Regions from separate parts of the Streptomyces sp. NPDC005281 genome, predicted to be linked through region 2. Evidence: riboswitches for the same ligand, from Rfam matches in the RefSeq annotation. Region 2 holds a riboswitch; each other region holds the start of a gene.
The links. A riboswitch is a leader RNA that binds a small molecule or an ion and turns the genes downstream of it on or off. The one in region 2 is predicted to bind cobalamin.

Region 1 (5,604 bases), on a different contig from region 2:
GGCCCTCAGACCGGTGCGCAGCAGTTCGGCTGCCTCTCCGGTGCTCGGAACCCGAGGGGAGTGGATGTCGTACACCCCGGGTCCGGCCTGGCGCGGGTAGCCGTGCGCGGCGAGTTCGCGGGCGACCTGCATGTGTGAGCGGGCGGCTTCGAGGCTGATGACATCGGCGTCGAGGTCGTCGATGGCCTGGACGATGTCGCCGAACTCGGCGTAGCACATGTGGGTGTGGATCTGGGTGTCCGGCCGTACCCCGCTGGTGCTGAGCCGGAACGCCTCGGTGGCCCACGTCAGGTAGGCGGGGTGGTCGGTGGCGCGCAGCGGCAGTGTCTCGCGCAGGGCGGGCTCGTCGACCTGGATGACCGAAGTCCCGGCCGCTTCCAGGTCGTTCACCTCGTCGCGCAGGGCGAGGGCGACCTGTCGGGCGGTATGGCCGAGAGGCTGGTCGTCGCGGACGAAGGACCAGGCGAGCATGGTGACGGGGCCGGTGAGCATGCCCTTGACGGGGCGGGAGGTGAGGGACTGGGCGTACGTCGTCCAACGCACCGTCATCGGCTTCGGGCGGGAGATGTCGGCGGCCAGGATCGGCGGACGGACGTAACGGGTGCCGTAGGACTGCACCCAGCCGTGTTCAGTGGTCAGGTACCCGGTCAACTGCTCGGCGAAGTACTGGACCATGTCGTTGCGTTCGGCCTCGCCGTGCACCAGGACGTCCAGCCCCGCTTTCTCCTGGAAGGAGATCACCTCGCCGATCGCGGCCTTGATGCGCTCCTCGTACGCGGCTGTGCCGATCCGGCCCGCTCGCAGATCGGCGCGGGCGGTGCGCAGTTCGCCGGTCTGTGGGAAGGAGCCGATGGTCGTGGTCGGCAGCAGGGGCAGGCCGAGGTGGGCGCGCTGGGCCGCCGTCCGTTCGGGATAGGGCTGCGAGCGGCGGGCGTCGACGTCCGTGACAGCCTCGGTGCGGGCGCGAACGGCAGGGTCACGGGTGATCGGGGAAGCGGCACGGGAGGCCAGGTCGGCGCGGTTGGAGGCGAGTTCACCGGCGATGGCGTCGGTGCCCTGGGCCAGGCCCTCGGCCAGGGTGACGATCTCGGCGGTCTTCTGCTTCGCGAAGGCGAGCCAGCGCAGGATCTGCGGCTCGATGTCCTGCTCCAGGGCCGCGTCGAGGGGCACGTGGAGCAGGGAGCAGGAGGCGGCCACGTCGACCCGGCCGGCCAGCCCGAGCAGGGTGGCGAGGGTGGACAGGGACTGCTCCAGGTCGTTGACCCAGATGTTGCGGCCGTTGACGACACCGGCGACCAACCGCTTGCCGGGCAGCCCGCCGACGGCGGCCAGGGCGTCGAGGTTGGCGGCGGCGGACTCGGTGAAGTCCAGCGCGAGCCCGTCGACGGGAGCCTTGGCCAGCACCGGCAGTGCGTCGCCGAGCCGGTCGAAGTAGGAGGCGACCAGGAGCTTCGGCCGGTCGGTGAGGGTACCGAGGTGGCGGTAGGCGCGCGAGGCGGCGCTCAGTTCGTCCGAGGTGCGGTCCTGCACAAGGGCGGGCTCGTCGAGCTGCACCCACTCGGCGCCGGCCGCGCGCAGGTCGGCGAGCACCTCGGCGTACACGGGCAGCAACCGGTCGAGGAGGCTCAGGGGGTCGAAGTCCGCGGGCACGCCCGGGGCGGGCTTGGCGAGCAGGAGGTAGGTGACGGGGCCGACGAGCACGGGGCGCGCGGTCAGTCCGAGCGCGAGGGCTTCCTTCAGCTCGGACACCTGCTTGGCGGGGTCGGCCGTGAAGACGGTGTCAGGGCCCAACTCGGGCACCAGGTAGTGGTAGTTGGTGTCGAACCACTTCGTCATCTCCAGTGGGGCCGCGTCCTGGGTGCCGCGGGCCATGGCGAAGTAGCCGTCCAAGGCGTTCGCGGCCGCGGCGGCCCGGTGGCGGGCGGGGATCGCGCCGACCATGACGGTGGTGTCGAGAACGTGGTCGTAGTAGGAGAAGTCGCCGGTGGGCACTTCGTGGATGCCGGCCGCGGCCAGCTCCCGCCAGTTTGCGCGGCGGAGTTCGGCGGCGCCGGCCCTCAGGGCGTCCGCGGTGACGCGGCCCTTCCAGTAGCCCTCGATCGCCTTCTTCAGTTCCCGGTCCGGGCCCTGGCGGGGGTAGCCGTACACGGTGGCCCGTGCGGGCGCGGCTGCGGTCCTGGTGGTCACGGAGATCTCCTTCGCGAGATGAATCCCTGAGATCCCGGGTGACGGGACGAGAGCGCGAAGAGGTGACGAACCGGACGGGGAGCGACGACGCGCGGTACAGCGCGGTCGTCCGCCTGGTATGTACGCCGACCCGCCCACGAGGTCACCGGGATTTCCGCGCACGAGTGGTTCGTACGCGGGCAACGGGCAGGTCTTCGGACTCGCGGGCACATCCTCTGGAGGGAGGACTCCTACTGGCCGTCGCTTCCCAGGCCCGGTACGTCGGACCCAGTGCGTATGACGGCGGTCGTTCCCGCTCACCGCTGCGGGGCAGTCCCGGATTCGCACCGGGTTCCCTCTTGCGACGCATCCCGCCTGGCGGACGGGGCGAACCAGCTGCATCGGTCAGCCTAGGGCCCGCTCACGGCCGCGGCGTGTCACGTCCGCCATCCGGATGGTGAGGTGGGCCACGTACCGGGCCGGTGTGAAATGGGCCGAGGGCGGGAAGCGCCGTGCGCGCGCTTCCCGCCCTCGCCCCCTGTGACGCCGCGCCGGGACCTCACCCCTGCTGCGGCTTGCGCGGGCCCCTCAGCCCGCGCCGAACCAGGCCCTCAGTCCTGGTCGTAGGTGTGGAACCCGCGGCCGGTCTTGCGGCCGAGCAGTCCCGCCTCCACCATCCGCTGGAGCAGCGGCGGCGGAGCGTGGAGAGGCTCGCGGAATACGTTGTAGAGGGACTCCGCGATCAAGGCGACGGTGTCCAGGCCGACACGCCGGACACCGCCGCTCACGACTGCTCCCGGGGCCGTCGCACGAGATGGCGGGAGTAGGCGTCCGGGGTGAAGAACAGCGGCAACTCGCCGGTCATGGCGGTGCGTTCGAAGAGTGCGCGGATGTCGTCCAGGGGCGCCCACGGGTACTGGGCCCCGAGGGCGGCGACCTCGTCGTCCAGCAGGTTCAGGACCGTCTCCCGGTCGATGACGCGGTGCCGCAGCCACTGCCAGATCTGGACGCGGGCGATCTCGGCGGTGGCCGCGTCCTCCATGAGGCCGTCCAGCGCGACGGCGCCCCGGCCGTCCAGCCAGGCGGCGAAGTAGCGCAGCGCGACCGCGACGTTCGTACGCACCCCCTCCGGCGTGGGCCGGCCGCTGATCCGGCGCACCGACAACAGGTCGTCGCGCGTCACCTCCACGTCGTCGCGGGTGCGGTCGATCTGATGCGGCCGGTCGCCGAGGACGCCGTCGAACACCTCGCGGCAGACCGGCACGAGTCCGGGGTGGGCGACCCAGGAGCCGTCGAAGCCGTCCTGCGCCTCCCGCTCCTTGTCCAGGCGGACCTCGGCGAACGCCGCCTCGTTGACGGAGGGGTCCTTCCCGGGCACGTGGGCGGCCATGCCGCCGAGAGCGTGTGCGCCCCGCTTGTGGCAGGTGCGCACGAGGAGCTCGGTGTAGGCCCGCATGAAGGGAGCGGTCATCGTCACCTTCGCCCGGTCGGGAAGCAGGAAATCGGTACGGTGCCCGAAGGTCTTGATCAGGCTGAACAAGTAGTCCCAGCGGCCCGCGTTCAACCCCGCGCCGTGCTCGCGCAGTTCGTAGAGGATCTCCTCCATCTCGAACGCGGCGGTGATCGTCTCGATGAGGACGGTGGCGCGGATCGTGTTCCGCGGGATGCCGAGCAGGTCCTGGGCGGCGACGAAGACGTCGTTCCACAGCCGGGCCTCGTAGCGGTTCTCCAGCTTCGGCAGATAGAAGTAGGGGCCGTACCCGGCATCGATCTGCCGCTGCGCGCAGTGGAAGAAGTAAAGGCCGAAGTCGACGAGCGCGGCGGGCACCGGTCGGCCGTCGTACTCCAGGTGCTCCTCGTCGAGGTGCCAGCCGCGCGGACGCACCATGATCGTTGCGAGCCGGTCGCCGAGGACGTACTCCTTGCCCTCGGCCGTGGTGAAGTCGATCCGGCGCTCGACGGCGTCGAGCAGGGTGAGCTGGCCGCCGACGATGTTGTCCCAGGTGGGGGCCGTGGCATCCTCGAAGTCGGCCATCCACACGCGGGCGCCGGAGTTGAGGGCGTTGACCGCCGTACGGCGCTCGGGCGGGCCGGTGATCTCCACCCGCCGGTCCTTCAGTCCCGGCGCGGGCGGCGGCACCCGCCAGGTGGGGTCGTCACGGACGGCCGAAGTGACCAACGGGAAGTCGAGCGGGGAGCCGCTCGCCAGCCGAAGGGCCTGCCGACGGCGCTCCTTGAGCAGGGCCTGTCTGCGCTTCCCGAAGACCGCGGCGAGATGACCGACGAAGTCGAGGGCGGCGGTGGTGAGGATCTCGTCGTGGCGGTCGCCCGGGGCAGCGAGGACACGGACGTGGTGAGTCAGGGCACTGGTGGACATCGGGTTCTCCTGCGCGAGGGAAGAGGAGGAAAGCGAGCGGGACCGGACGGGGACCGTCGTGCGGCCCCCGCTCGGCCGGGGCGCGGACCCAAGGCCGCTGTTCGCGGGCCTAGTGGAACTGCTCTTCCTCCGTGGACCCGGCCAGGGCGGTGGTGGAGGAGGCGGGGTTGACGGCGGTGGAGACGAGGTCGAAGTAGCCGGTGCCGACCTCGCGTTGGTGCCTGACGGCGGTGAAGCCCTGCGCCTGCGCGGCGAACTCGCGCTCCTGGAGGTCGACGTAGGCGGTCATGCCGTGCTCGGCGTAGCCGCGTGCGAGGTCGAACATGCCGTGGTTGAGGGAGTGGAAGCCGGCCAGCGTGATGAACTGGAAGCGGTAGCCCATCGCGCCCAGCTCGCGCTGGAACTTGGCGATCCGGTCGTCGTCGAGGGCCGCCTTCCAGTTGAAGGAGGGCGAGCAGTTGTAGGCGAGCATCTGGTCGGGGTACCGCGCGTGGACGGCCTCGGCGAACTCCCGCGCCTGGGCGAGATCCGGGGTGCCGGTCTCCACCCAGACCAGGTCCGCGTACGGGGCGTACGCCAGGCCGCGGGCGATCACCGGGGCCATGCCGTTGCGGACGTGGTAGAAGCCCTCGGCGGTGCGCTCGCCGGTGACGAACTGGGCGTCGCGCTCGTCGACGTCGCTGGTCAGCAGATTGGCGGCCAGGGCGTCGGTGCGGGCGACGACGAGCGTGGGCACGTCGGCGATGTCGGCGGCGAGACGGGCCGCGTTCAGGGTGCGGATGTGCTGCGCGGTCGGCACCAGGACCTTGCCGCCGAGGTGGCCGCACTTCTTCTCGGAGGCGAGCTGGTCCTCGTAGTGGATGCCGGCCGCGCCTGCCGCGATCATCGCCTTGGTCAGCTCGAAGGCGTTGAGCGGGCCGCCGAAGCCGGCCTCCGCGTCGGCGACGATCGGTGCCAGCCAGTCCGTGGTGTCGGTAACGCCCTCGGCGACGGCGATCTGGTCGGCCCGCAGCAGCGCGTTGTTGATCCGACGCACCACCTGGGGAACGGAGTTGACGGGG
Region 2 (5,604 bases):
TACGCCGACGAGCGGTGATCCTTCGCTGTCACCCCCAGCGAGTGAACAACCGAGCAAAGGTTCGGATGGCGACTGTAGTGACTCGGTCTTCATTAGAGCAAGTGGCGTTTTAATGACGGATGTTGAGTGACAGAGACGAGTTACGGCTCCCCTCGGAGTGTTGCCGGGTAGGTGGCAGGTGTTGATCTGGATTCGACCGATCAAGGCGACACTCTCGGCCGGTGTGCGAAATCCAGGGCACTCGCGCGGCCGCTTGTTGAGCTTCGCCGCGATGGCGTCAAGCTCGTCCCGGCTGAACTTCGACAGGTTTGTTCCTTTGGGCAGATACTGCCGGAGCAGCTCCTCGATCGGTCGGGCGCCGGTGATCTGTGAACGCCACTGGCCTTTCACCGTGTGGCGCTTGTTCTTCCGGATCGGGCGGCCAGTTCGAACCCGCCTGCACAGTTCGCGGGGGACCACCTTCCAGCGGGTGGTGCGGATCGACCGGAAGATCGTCTGGTGGGTGATCTGCGTCTGCGGGTCGCCCTCGTGATGCAGACGCAGGTGTCCGACGATCTGTTCGGGCGACCACTCCTCCGGCAGCAGGGGCAGCGCCGTCTCCCTCCAACCGGCGCTGTCGCTCTGGCCGGTTGAATCTGAGTCCGTCAAACCGGAGCTGGTTCAGCGGGAACCTTCGGCTGGTTGCCGGACACGTACAGAGCATGGAACTGAACGACGCTGGTCCCGCCGTACCGGTCGGAGGCATATCTGACCGAGAACTGTGGGCGAGGGCCGTCGACGGCGACCGGGAGGCGTTCGGTCGGGTCTTCGACCGTCACGGGAAGACCGTCTACAACCACCTGTTCCGGCGGACGACCGACCGGTCCGAGGCCGAAGACCTCACGTCGACCGTGTTCTTGCATGCCTGGCGTCGGCGATCGGAGACGGTGCTGGACCGCGACTCGGCTCTGCCGTGGTTGCTGGGCATCGCCGACCGCCTGCTGTCGAACACCAGGCGGCGGCTGAGGCGGGCCGAGGCGTTGCTGCGCCGGCTCGTCTCGCACGACGAGTCGGTGGGCGACCACGCGGACCGCGTCGCCGTCCTGGTCGACGACGAGCGTCGTATGTCGGTGCGGGACGACGACCCCGATCGACGCTGGGACCGTCGCCAAGATCCTGTTCTCCTGCCTGGGCTCGGATGCCTCGAGCTACCACGCGGTGGTCGCGGCCCGCGCTCCCATCGCCTCGCAGGACGGGGACGGTGTGGTCATCGCCGTCAACTCCGCCGATCAGTAAGCGCAATGCGAGTCAAAGGGCGACAAGGGCAACAGCCAGGATTCCCCGCCCACGTTCATCAACAATCGCCTGTGGGGCACCGGTCATACGATCGAGTATTTCGACTCCATTCGCGAGTCCACCGGCAAGGGGCGATATCTAGGGTTGGGCGCCGGGCACTACACATCCAACATTGCCAAGATCGCCATCAGCTACGGCGACAATCCGAAGCAGTACCCGGCGGTCATGGCCGGCGGCGCGTTCGTCTACGCGGCGGCTCTCTCCGTCGACAACCCCGGCTCGCACTATGCGGGCCCGAGTCCCTACGTCCACGCCTACAACGCATCCGGTGAGGAAATCTACAATCAGGAGAAGGGCCCGCAGTTCACCGATAACCAGTAATCGGCCATTCGGCTGACCTTATTGCTGCCCGGCGAAGTCGAAGGACTACGCGCCAGTCTCGCCGGCGCGGAGGATGAGCTCGCCCAGATCGACAGGCGTTCCCGCAAGCAAACGGTCGTCGGTCTCGGTATGCCTACGGCCTGGAGCGAAGATCGTTGAGTGCCGGTGCAGATCGGGCGGACGCCGGTGCTCTCGGCAGCAACTGGCGCGAGCTGCCTGTCAACTGCTGATCCTGGTCACATCCCGCTAGCGCCGCACCCTGGGCATCCCCAGGCCGATCCACGAGATGATCTCCCGCTGGATCTCGTTGTTGCCGCCGCCGAAGGTGAAGATCACGGCTGATCGGTAGCCGCGTTCGAGTTCGCCGTGCAGGACGGCGCCGGCCGAGCCCTCCTTCAGGACGCCGGGGGCCGCGACGATCTCCATCAGCCATGCGTACGCGTCCCGACGCGCCTCGGAGCCGTACACCTTGACGGCGGAGGCGTCCTGGGGGGTGAGGGTGCCCTCCTGGACGGCGTTCACCATGCGCCAGTTGAGGAGCTTCATGGCGTCCAGCCTGGTGTGCGTGCGCGCGAGGAGGCGGCGCACCCAGGGGAGGTCGACGACGCGGCGGCCGTCGGCGAGCTTGGTCTCCATCGCCCAGCGCTGGACGTCGTGCAGGGCGCGGATGGCCATGGTCCCGTGTGCGGCGAGGGTGACGCGCTCGTGGTTGAGCTGGTTGGTGATCAGCCGCCAGCCCTTGTTCTCCTCGCCGACCCGGCGCGTGGCGGGGACGCGGATGTTCTCGTAGTAGCTCGCGGTGGTGTCGTGCGAGGCGAGCGTGTTGATGACGGTGCACGAGTAGCCGGGGTCGGAGGTCGGCACGAGGAGCATGGTGATGCCCTTGTGCGGCGGGGCGTCCGGATCGGTGCGGACCGCGAGCCACACCCAGTCGGCCGTGTCGCCGTTGGTCGTCCAGATCTTCTGGCCGTTGACCGTGTAGTGACCGGTCTCCTCGTCGCCCTCGCGTACGGCCCTGGTCCTGAGCGCCGCGAGATCCGTCCCGGCGTCGGGCTCGCTGTAGCCGATCGCGAAGTCGATCTCGCCGGAGAGGACCTTCGGCAGGAAGTAGGACTTCTGCTCCTCGGTGCCGAACCGCATGATCGTCGGCCCCACCGTGCTGAGCGCCATCAGCGGCAGTGGCACCCCGGCCTGGGCCGCCTCGTCGAAGAAGATGAACTGCTCCATCGGGCCGAGGCCCTGCCCGCCGTACTCCTCGGGCCAGCCGACCCCGAGCCGGCCGTCCGCGCCGAGCCGCCTGATCGTCTCGCGGTAGAAGCGCTTCTGCGCCGCCGGATCGGCGTAGCGGGCGTAGGCGTTGTCCGGAACCAACTCGGCGAAGTAGACCCGCAGTTCGGTCCGCAACCGCTGCTGCTCCGGCGTGTATTCGAGATGCACGGCGCCTCCTGGATCCCCGGGCCCGACCTGACGGCGCACACCGTAGAACGTGTTCCAGAAATTGGGAATGGCGATGACGCCGACGACACGGACGCCGGGGCGCCCCCGCGCATGCGACGGGGGCGGTGCCCGGCCTTCCGGGCACCGCCCCCGTCGTACGGACCGGGGCTTCCCGGCCGTCGCGCAATATCGTGGCTCGTACGTTCCCCGTCGCCGTCAGTGGCAGGGGAAGCCGAGCAGGTGCCGTGCGTCGTGGACCCATTCGTGGACGTTCTCGCCGGAGACGAGGGAGGTGGCGCCCTGTTCGGCGCCGACGAAGTAGAGCAGGACCAGCATCAGGATGCCGAAGAACGCCGCCCAGGGGACGATCGCACCGATCGGCAGCTTGGCGGGAACGGCGGCGGGGGTGACGGTCGGCTGAGCGACGGACTGCGCCATGGGGCAGAACCTCCTGGGGAACTCGCGTCCCATCTCGGTGGTGCACAGGACGACGGTCACGGGTCTGACTTGCCCGCGTCCGTCACCCCTGGCCGGGGTGACATGTGCCGGGCTTACAGTGGCGCGACCGTGCCGGACTTCCACCGGGCTTCCGCCGAACCGTCGTCAATATCCACGTGACCGTACCGCGAAGCCGCAGCCCGGCCAAGGGCGCACGGCCCCCTGCACTTTGTGCGCCCCACAGTTCGTGAAGCACAGTGGAGGAGGGCAACCGTCCTGATGGGGCAGGGATTCGCCTTCCGTCGGGGGCGACGACTCCGGACGGATCCGCACCCTCGGCCGGAGGCCAAGACTCCAGTAAGGGGCCATGATTCCGGTCGGAGGCGCGATTCCGGTCGGGGGGCCGCGACGCACGACCACCCGGTCCGATGAACACGAACCGGGTCCACGACACATGAGAGTGATGGCATGACCAGCCGAGTGACCTTGATCTCCGCGGCGATCAGCGAGGCGCTGCGCGAGGCCCGCTTCGACGACGGGAGCCCGGTGGACACTTCGGGCCTGCGGGCCGCCCGGACGGCGGCCGAGGCGGGTGCCGTTCCCGCCGGCGGGCGGCTGTGGGTCTCCCCCACCCTGCGGTGCCGGCAGACCGCCGAGGCACTCGGACTCGAAGGCGGCTCCGAAGCAACGGAGTTGGCGCCTCTCGATGTGGGCCGCTGGCGCGGGGCGACGCTGGCCGAGGTGAGCGCGAAGGAACCGGAGGCGGTGGCGCGGTGGCTCGCCGACCCCGCGTCGGCGCCGCACGACGGCGAGTCGGTCCGGACGTTCTGCGACCGGGTGGCGGAACGCCTCGACGCGGCGGCCGGGTTCGACGGCCGGACCGTCGCCGTGGTGGAGCCCGAGGTCGTACGGGCCCTGGTGGTACGGGTGCTGGGGGCGCCGGAGCCGGCGTTCTGGCGCGTGGACGTGCCGCCGCTCACCGTCACCGAGTTGAGCGGGCGCGCCGGACGCTGGAACGTCCGCGCCGGACGCCCGCTCGCCTGACCGGCCCGCGCCCGGCTCCGTGCGGCCTCACCTCAGCGTGGCGATGAAGTCCACGCACGACCGGGCGCAGTCACGGCATCTCCGCGCGGCGGCCTCCGCCCCGGGGCAGCCGTCGAAAGCCTCGGCGCACTCCAGGCAGACGTCCCGGCACCATTCCAGCTGGGCACGGACTTCCCGTTCGCTCTGCCCCTGCTGGCGGGACAGAACATGGCAGGTCGCCTCGCACACCTCCGCGCACAGAATGCCCGAACGCCGCGCGGATTCCTGCTCCTTCGGCCCGTCGGGGTCCATGAGGCTCGCGCGCAACGCGGCGGTCCGGGCGCAGTCGGTACAGGCCTGGGCGCAGGCGAAGCGGTCCTCCAGGTACCGGAAGAGCTCCTGTTGTGAAGTCGTCGTCACAACAGGCGGGTAGCCGGAGGGAGTCGGTTCAAACCGCCCGAGCCGGCACCCTCACGCTCCGGCCGCCTCGCGCGAGATCTGCTCGAACTGCGCCCCCATCGCCTCGGAGAGCGCCTGCGCCGCCGACAACGGACGCACCATCACCGTGAATTCGTCGATGAGACCGTCCTCGTCGAAGTGCAGGAAGTCGCAGCCGTTGATCTCCTTGTCGCCCACCTTGGCCGTGAAGACCAGCGCGTGGTCGCGGCCGTCGGCGCCGGCGATCTCGCGGACGTAGCGGAAGTCACTGAAGACGCGCCAGACGCCACGCAGGATGGCCGCGGTGATCGGCTTGCCCGGGTACGGCTTGAAGGCGACGGGGCTGGTGAACACGACGTCGTCGGCCAGCAGTTCCTCGACGGCGCCGAGGTCTCCGGCCTCCACGGCCTTGCGGAAGGAGTTCATCGCGTTCACCACTCTACTCATACTCAATTAATTGATTAGGTGCGGATAAGATTAGTCCTGCGAGGGGAGGCCGTCTAGCCTTGCGGGATGGCATTGCGCAACGCGGTACTGGCCACGCTCCTGGAGGGCGAGGCCTCGGGCTACGACCTGGCCAAGGGGTTCGACGCCTCCGTGGCCAACTTCTGG
Region 3 (5,604 bases), on a different contig from region 2:
CATAGGCACATCGACGGCCGGCACCACCCATGGGCATGTCGACGGCCGACCACCCCTCATCGGCATGTCGACGGCCGGCCACCCCCCATCGGCACGTTGACGGCCGGCCACGCCACCGGCACTCGCCCCGCGCGCCTCTGGCCGCACGCCTCTGGCCGCACGTCATGAACACCCGGCGCCCCGCCGCCGTACATCGTGGAACCGGAAGTGATCCGGTGCGCCCACGGCTCCTTCGCCCTTCGCCCTCCCCCATGGGGGCGTTGCGCCCGGAGCGGCGGTCGCCGCTGCGCGAGGTGGAGACGATGCCGAGACTCAGAGCGGAAGTACCGCGGCGCGGTACGTCAATATTCATGCCGCGCATGTTCAGGACGCGTTCAGGTTGGTCTTGTCAAGGTTCGACAGAGATCAAATCCCCCATATCCCCCCACACCGCCGGAGTACCATTCGATGACGACGCCCGTGATGAAAAAGCTGCCGGAAGTGACTCTGGCGTTCTGGGTCATGAAGATCGCCGCGACGACCCTGGGTGAGACCGCGGGCGACCTCTTCGCCCAGACCCTCAAGCTCGGCTACTTCGTGACCACGATCGCGCTTTTCCTGCTCTTCGTGGTGACACTGGTCGTCCAGCTCAGGTCACGCAGGTACAACCCGTTCTTCTACTGGACGGTGATCCTGTCCACCAGCATGGCCGGCACCACGATGTCCGACTTCATGAACCGCGACGCCAGCGACAAGTACCTCTCGGGCGGCGCCACATCGCTCGGCTGGGGCCCTCAGGGCCTCGGTCTCGGCTACCCCGAGGGCGCCGCCATCCTGGTCTCGCTCCTCCTCGCGATCTTCCTCGCCTGGAAACTGAGCGGAATGACGTTCCAGATCCGGGACATCGTCACCTTCCGTGGTGAGTCGCTGTTCTGGTCGGCGATCCTCGTCTCCAACACGCTCGGCACGTCGATGGGCGACTTCCTCTCCGACAGCTCCGGCCTCGGCTACCTGGGCGGGGCGCTGCTCGTCACGGGACTGCTGGCAGTGCTCGTCGCGCTGATGAAGGTTCCGTCGGTGTCGAACGTCCTGCTGTTCTGGATCGCCTTCGTCCTCACCCGCCCGCTCGGCGCCACGGCCGGCGACTTTCTCACCAAGCCGCTCGCCAAGGGGGGACTCGACCTCGGTACCGCGGGCTCGTCGGCCGTGCTGCTCATCGTTCTGTTCGGCCTCATGGCATACGCCCACGTCAAGGAGCGCCGCGCGTCCGAGCCCGGCCCGGAGGCGCAAGCGGTCCGAGTGGAGGCCGACAGCCGGTGAGCCCGGCCCGGCAACTTCAGGGCAACCCGGGCGACTTCCGCCGTTCCTGACGGGTGATCCACCCGTCACCGAAGCAGTCGCCCCATGGCACCGGGTGTCCCCCCGGTACGCGAGAGGCCCCCCGGATGCTTCCGAGGGGCTCTCTTGTGTGCCGGAGGGGTCAGTTCGCGGCCGGGACCGACCGGCCCGAAGTGACGGTCGCGGGGCGGGGGTTCAGCAGACGCTCGGCCAACTCGCCGAAGGCCAGGCCGAATCCGGCCCACAGGACGGTCTGGATGGCAAGCGCCGAGAGCCTGAACCGCCACAGGAGGGTGGCCGGGAAGTCCCGCGGCACCTCGTTGATCACGGGCAGGAACTCGTAGGCCAGTCCGATCACTACGGCGAAGGCGGCGACCGCGATGACGGTGGCGTACCAGGTGCCGAGACTCGGCGCGAGGCGCTTGCCGAGGATGGTGGCACCCACCGCGAGCAGCACGCTGAGGACCATCATCAGGAAGTACAGGGCGGTCCGCTTGCCGATGGTGTCGGGGTCGCCGACCGACGGCGGGTTGGCCGGGTACTTCAGGAACGGCACGACGTACACGGCGAGGAGCGCGGTCCCGGACAGCAGGAGCGCGGTCGCGCGCGGGCCGAAGCGGCCCACACGGCCGAGGGCGAAGCAGTAGGCGAGCGCGGCGATGCCGCCGAAGGAGACGCCGTAGACCAGGACACCGGTGGCGAGGCCCGCGGTGGACTGGAGGCTGCGCGAGACGAGTTCGACCTCGTGCCCGTGTGCGTGGGAGTGGGCCTCCTCGAAGCCGATGGCGCTGTCGACGGTCGGTTCACCGAGCAAGTAGGCGACGACCAGGGCGAGTACACCGGCCGCGAGACCGGCCAGCATGCCGCGTACGAGGAGGTTTCTTACCGTTGCGGAGTTCATCGTGGGTGCTCTCCGTCGCGTCAGTGGCAGGGGAAACCGAGCAGGTGGCGGGCGTCGTGCACCCACTCGTGAACGTCCTCGCCGGAGACGACGGAGGTGGCGCCCTGTTCGGCGCCGACGAAGTACAGCAGGACCAGCATGAGAATGCCGAAGAAGACCGCCCAGGGGACGATCGCACCGATCGGCAGCTTGGCGGGGAGAGCGGGGGTGGTGGCTGTCGGCGGAGCGACGGTCTGCGCCATGGCAGGACCTCCTCGGGAGTTCGCGTCCCATCTCGGTGGTGCACAGGATGACGCCTACGGGTCTGACTCACGCGGCGCCCAGCGTGGCTGGGGCGTCTCGCTCACAGTGGCGCGACCGTGCCGGATTTCCGCCGGCTTCCGTCTTGACGTCATCGATATCGGACCGACCGTACCGTGTGCCGGGTGCCTGGCCAAGACCGCGCCGCCCGGGGTGATCTTCCTCTCGCCCCAGGTGGCAGGTCCCGCCGGCCGTCAGAAGACGTCGTCGGACAGCCCGAGTTCACGCTCGCCGAGAGGGGCGAAGAAGCGCTCGACGTCGGCGTCGGTGACCTCGGCGAGCGTGGCCGGGGACCAGCGCGGTTCACGGTCCTTGTCGATGATCTGGGCCCGGACACCCTCGACCAGGTCCAGTGCGGACAGGGCGGCGCAGGACACCCGGTACTCCTGGTCCAGGACCCGCTCCAGCGAACCGAGCCGCCGGGCCCGGCGCAGGGCGGCCAGCGTGACCTTCAGCGCGGTGGGCGAGTTGCCGAGCAGGACCTCCGCCGCCTCCTTGGCGGCCGGGTCTCCGACCGCGAGCAGTCGCCGGATGATCTCCTCGACCGTGTCGGCGCCGTAGCAGGCGTCGATCCACTCGCGCCGCTCCGCGAGCTCGGCCGGCGGCGCGGGCCGCACATGGGCGGCCAGCACCTGGGCCACGGGCCGGTGGGCGAGCTCGGACACGAACCGCGGGAGCGAGGAGGACGGCACGTAGTGGTCGGCGAGACCGCACAGCAGCGCGTCTCCAGCGCCGATCGAGACGCCCGTCAGAGCGAGATGGGTGCCGAGTTCGCCCGGAGCGAGGCCGAGCAGATGGGTGCCGCCGACATCGGGGACGAAACCGATGCCGGTCTCGGGCATGGCGATGCGCGAACGTTCGGTGACGATCCGGACGCTGCCGTGCGCGGAGATCCCGACGCCGCCGCCCATGACGATGCCGTCCATGACCGCCACGTACGGCTTGGGACAGCGGGCGATACGGGCGTTGAGGTGATACTCGTCGCGCCAGAACGCGGCGGACGCGGTGCCGTCCCCGTCACGCGCGTCGTCGTGGACGACCCGGATGTCGCCGCCCGCGCACAGTCCGCGTTCTCCGGCGCCGGTGACGACGACGGTCTCGACGCCGGGGTCCTGCTCCCAGGCGGTGAGGGCCTGGTCGATCCGGCGCACCATCGCGTGGTTCAGGGCGTTCAGCGCCCTGGGCCGGTTGAGGGTGAGGTGGGCTGCCCGTCCCTCGGTACGCAGCAGGACGGACTCCCCGGCGCCGGGCGCCTCGGTGCCGTTCACTTCGGCGCCCGGGTCAGACGGCGGGCCACGATGACGCGCATGATCTCGGTGGTTCCTTCCACGGTCCGGTGGGTTCGCCGGTCACGGCGATCTCCCCGCTACCGTACTCACCGAGCGGCCCGGCCCTGGTTCCGTCAGGCCTCCTCCCCCGGCTCCAGCGCGTACAGCCGCGGCAGGTTGACCACGATCGCCTCCTGGGTGCTGCGGGCGATGACGACCACGGCCTCTTCGTCGGGGTCCGGGTTCTCCTCGCGGTGCGGCACGAAGGGGGGCACGAAGATGTAGTCACCGGGTGAGGTGCGCAGGCGCACCTCCTCGGGACCGTCCCCCGAGTCGTCGACGAAGACGAACTCGGGGTGCCCGCTCACCACATGGATGGCGGTCTCGGACTCTCCGTGGTGATGGTCCGAGGAGGCGGTGGAGGGGGCGACGTGGGTCTGGCCCATCCACAGTTTCTCGGAGCCGACCGTGGTGCCGCTGACGGCGGCGAATCTGCGCATGCCACCGGTCTGCGCCGTGTCACCGTCGAGGGCGTCCGCGCGGATGTGGTGCAGGCGGGTGCGCAGCGGGCGTCCGGACCGCGCTGCGGCGTCCGGGAGATGGGGGTGGAAACCTTCGCCGGGGGTCGTCAACGGCTCGCTCATGGAGGGGGACGCTAGAGCGGCCCGGAAAAGGATGTCAAGAGGTGTCCATTGCCGTTCACCTGCGGCAATGTTCCCGCAATGTATGCGGGGAAGCGGTGGAAACCCAGCCGGCGGACGGCGTGTCGGGCATCATGTGCGCATGCATATCTCCGCGAAGGCGGACTACGCCACGCGGGCCCTGCTGGAGCTCGCCCGCGAACCCGCCCGCCCGCTCACCTGTGAGGCCATGGCCTCCTCGCAGCACGTTCCGTTCCGGTTCCTGAAGTCCGTGGTGGGCGAGTTGCGCCGGGCCGGTCTGGTACGCAGCCAGCGAGGCTGCGAGGGCGGGTACTGGCTCGGCCGGCCCGCCGACGAGATAACCCTGCTGGACGTCGTACGCGCCGTGGACGGTGAGCTGATCACCTTGCGGGGCGAGCCGCTGGCCGGACTCGACTACCCGGGGCCCGCCTCCGGGCTCCCCGGGATCTGGCGCCGCATAGAGGCGGACGCCGCGGCGGTTCTGGGCGGTACGACGCTGGCCACGCTGTTGCCGGCCGGGGCCGCCGGGCAGCCTGCCCGCAAGGGCGCCGCGTGACCGCGCCCGACCGGCCGAAGGCGGAGGCGGAGGCGGAGGACGTGGGGGTGGAGGCGGAGGCGGAGGACGTGGGGGTGGAGGACGTGGGGGTGGAGGTGGTCGAGTACACCGACCCGCTGTGTCCCTGGGCCTGGGGGTCGGAGCCGGTGTTCCGGCGGCTCCACGCCGCGCTGGCCGGCCGGGTCCACTGGCGGCGCGTGTACTGCGTCCTGTTCGACGACGAGGAGCCCGCGCCCGATCCGGCGGCCGAGACCGCTTGGTACGCGCGCTACGTCGAGGACATCAGCGCCCACACGGGCGCCCCGCGGGCGCGGCGGCTCAGTCGCGTCGCGGCGAGTTCGTGGCCGTCCTCGCTGGTCGCCAAGGCGGCGGAGCGACAGGGTGACGAGGTGGCCGAGCGGGTTCTGCGGCGGCTGCGCGAGAGCGTGTTCGTGCTCGGTGAACCGGCGGACACGCCGGCTCTGGCGCTCGCCGCGGTACGAGGTGTGCCCGGCCTCGATCTCGCGCGGCTGACCGCCGACGCGGCCTCCGCCGCGGTGTCCGAAGCGGTGTACGCCGACCGTGCCGAGGCGCGCCGGCCGGTCCGTGAGGTGCTGTCGG

Region 1: another riboswitch for cobalamin. It lies ahead of metE (5-methyltetrahydropteroyltriglutamate--homocysteine S-methyltransferase); the one in region 2 lies ahead of ABZV42_RS08290 (CbtB-domain containing protein).
Region 3: another riboswitch for cobalamin. It lies ahead of ABZV42_RS04170 (CbtB-domain containing protein); the one in region 2 lies ahead of ABZV42_RS08290 (CbtB-domain containing protein).

The regions. Positions count from the first base shown of each region.
Region 1 is NZ_JBEXGX010000030.1:19,806-25,409, reverse strand. It holds gene metE (5-methyltetrahydropteroyltriglutamate--homocysteine S-methyltransferase) at 1-2,187, opposite strand, end outside; cobalamin riboswitch at 2,355-2,578, opposite strand; partial or broken gene ABZV42_RS32805 (3-hydroxyacyl-CoA dehydrogenase family protein) at 2,778-2,933, opposite strand; gene aceB (malate synthase A) at 2,951-4,543, opposite strand; gene aceA (isocitrate lyase) at 4,653-5,604, opposite strand, start outside.
Region 2 is NZ_JBEXGX010000004.1:267,286-272,889, forward strand. It holds partial or broken gene ABZV42_RS08270 (IS30 family transposase) at 205-339, opposite strand; partial or broken gene ABZV42_RS08275 (sigma factor) at 702-1,109, shown strand; gene ABZV42_RS08280 (hypothetical protein) at 1,420-1,656, shown strand; gene ABZV42_RS08285 (acyl-CoA dehydrogenase family protein) at 1,903-3,093, opposite strand; gene ABZV42_RS08290 (CbtB-domain containing protein) at 3,310-3,531, opposite strand; cobalamin riboswitch at 3,569-3,730, opposite strand; gene ABZV42_RS08295 (histidine phosphatase family protein) at 4,000-4,575, shown strand; gene ABZV42_RS08300 (ferredoxin) at 4,603-4,974, opposite strand; gene ABZV42_RS08305 (nuclear transport factor 2 family protein) at 5,026-5,418, opposite strand; gene ABZV42_RS08310 (PadR family transcriptional regulator) at 5,506-5,604, shown strand, end outside.
Region 3 is NZ_JBEXGX010000002.1:332,412-338,015, forward strand. It holds gene ABZV42_RS04160 (hypothetical protein) at 448-1,299, shown strand; gene ABZV42_RS04165 (CbtA family protein) at 1,460-2,218, opposite strand; gene ABZV42_RS04170 (CbtB-domain containing protein) at 2,239-2,460, opposite strand; cobalamin riboswitch at 2,501-2,647, opposite strand; gene ABZV42_RS04175 (enoyl-CoA hydratase/isomerase family protein) at 2,713-3,786, opposite strand; gene ABZV42_RS04180 (cupin domain-containing protein) at 3,921-4,430, opposite strand; gene ABZV42_RS04185 (Rrf2 family transcriptional regulator) at 4,570-5,004, shown strand; gene ABZV42_RS04190 (DsbA family protein) at 5,073-5,604, shown strand, end outside.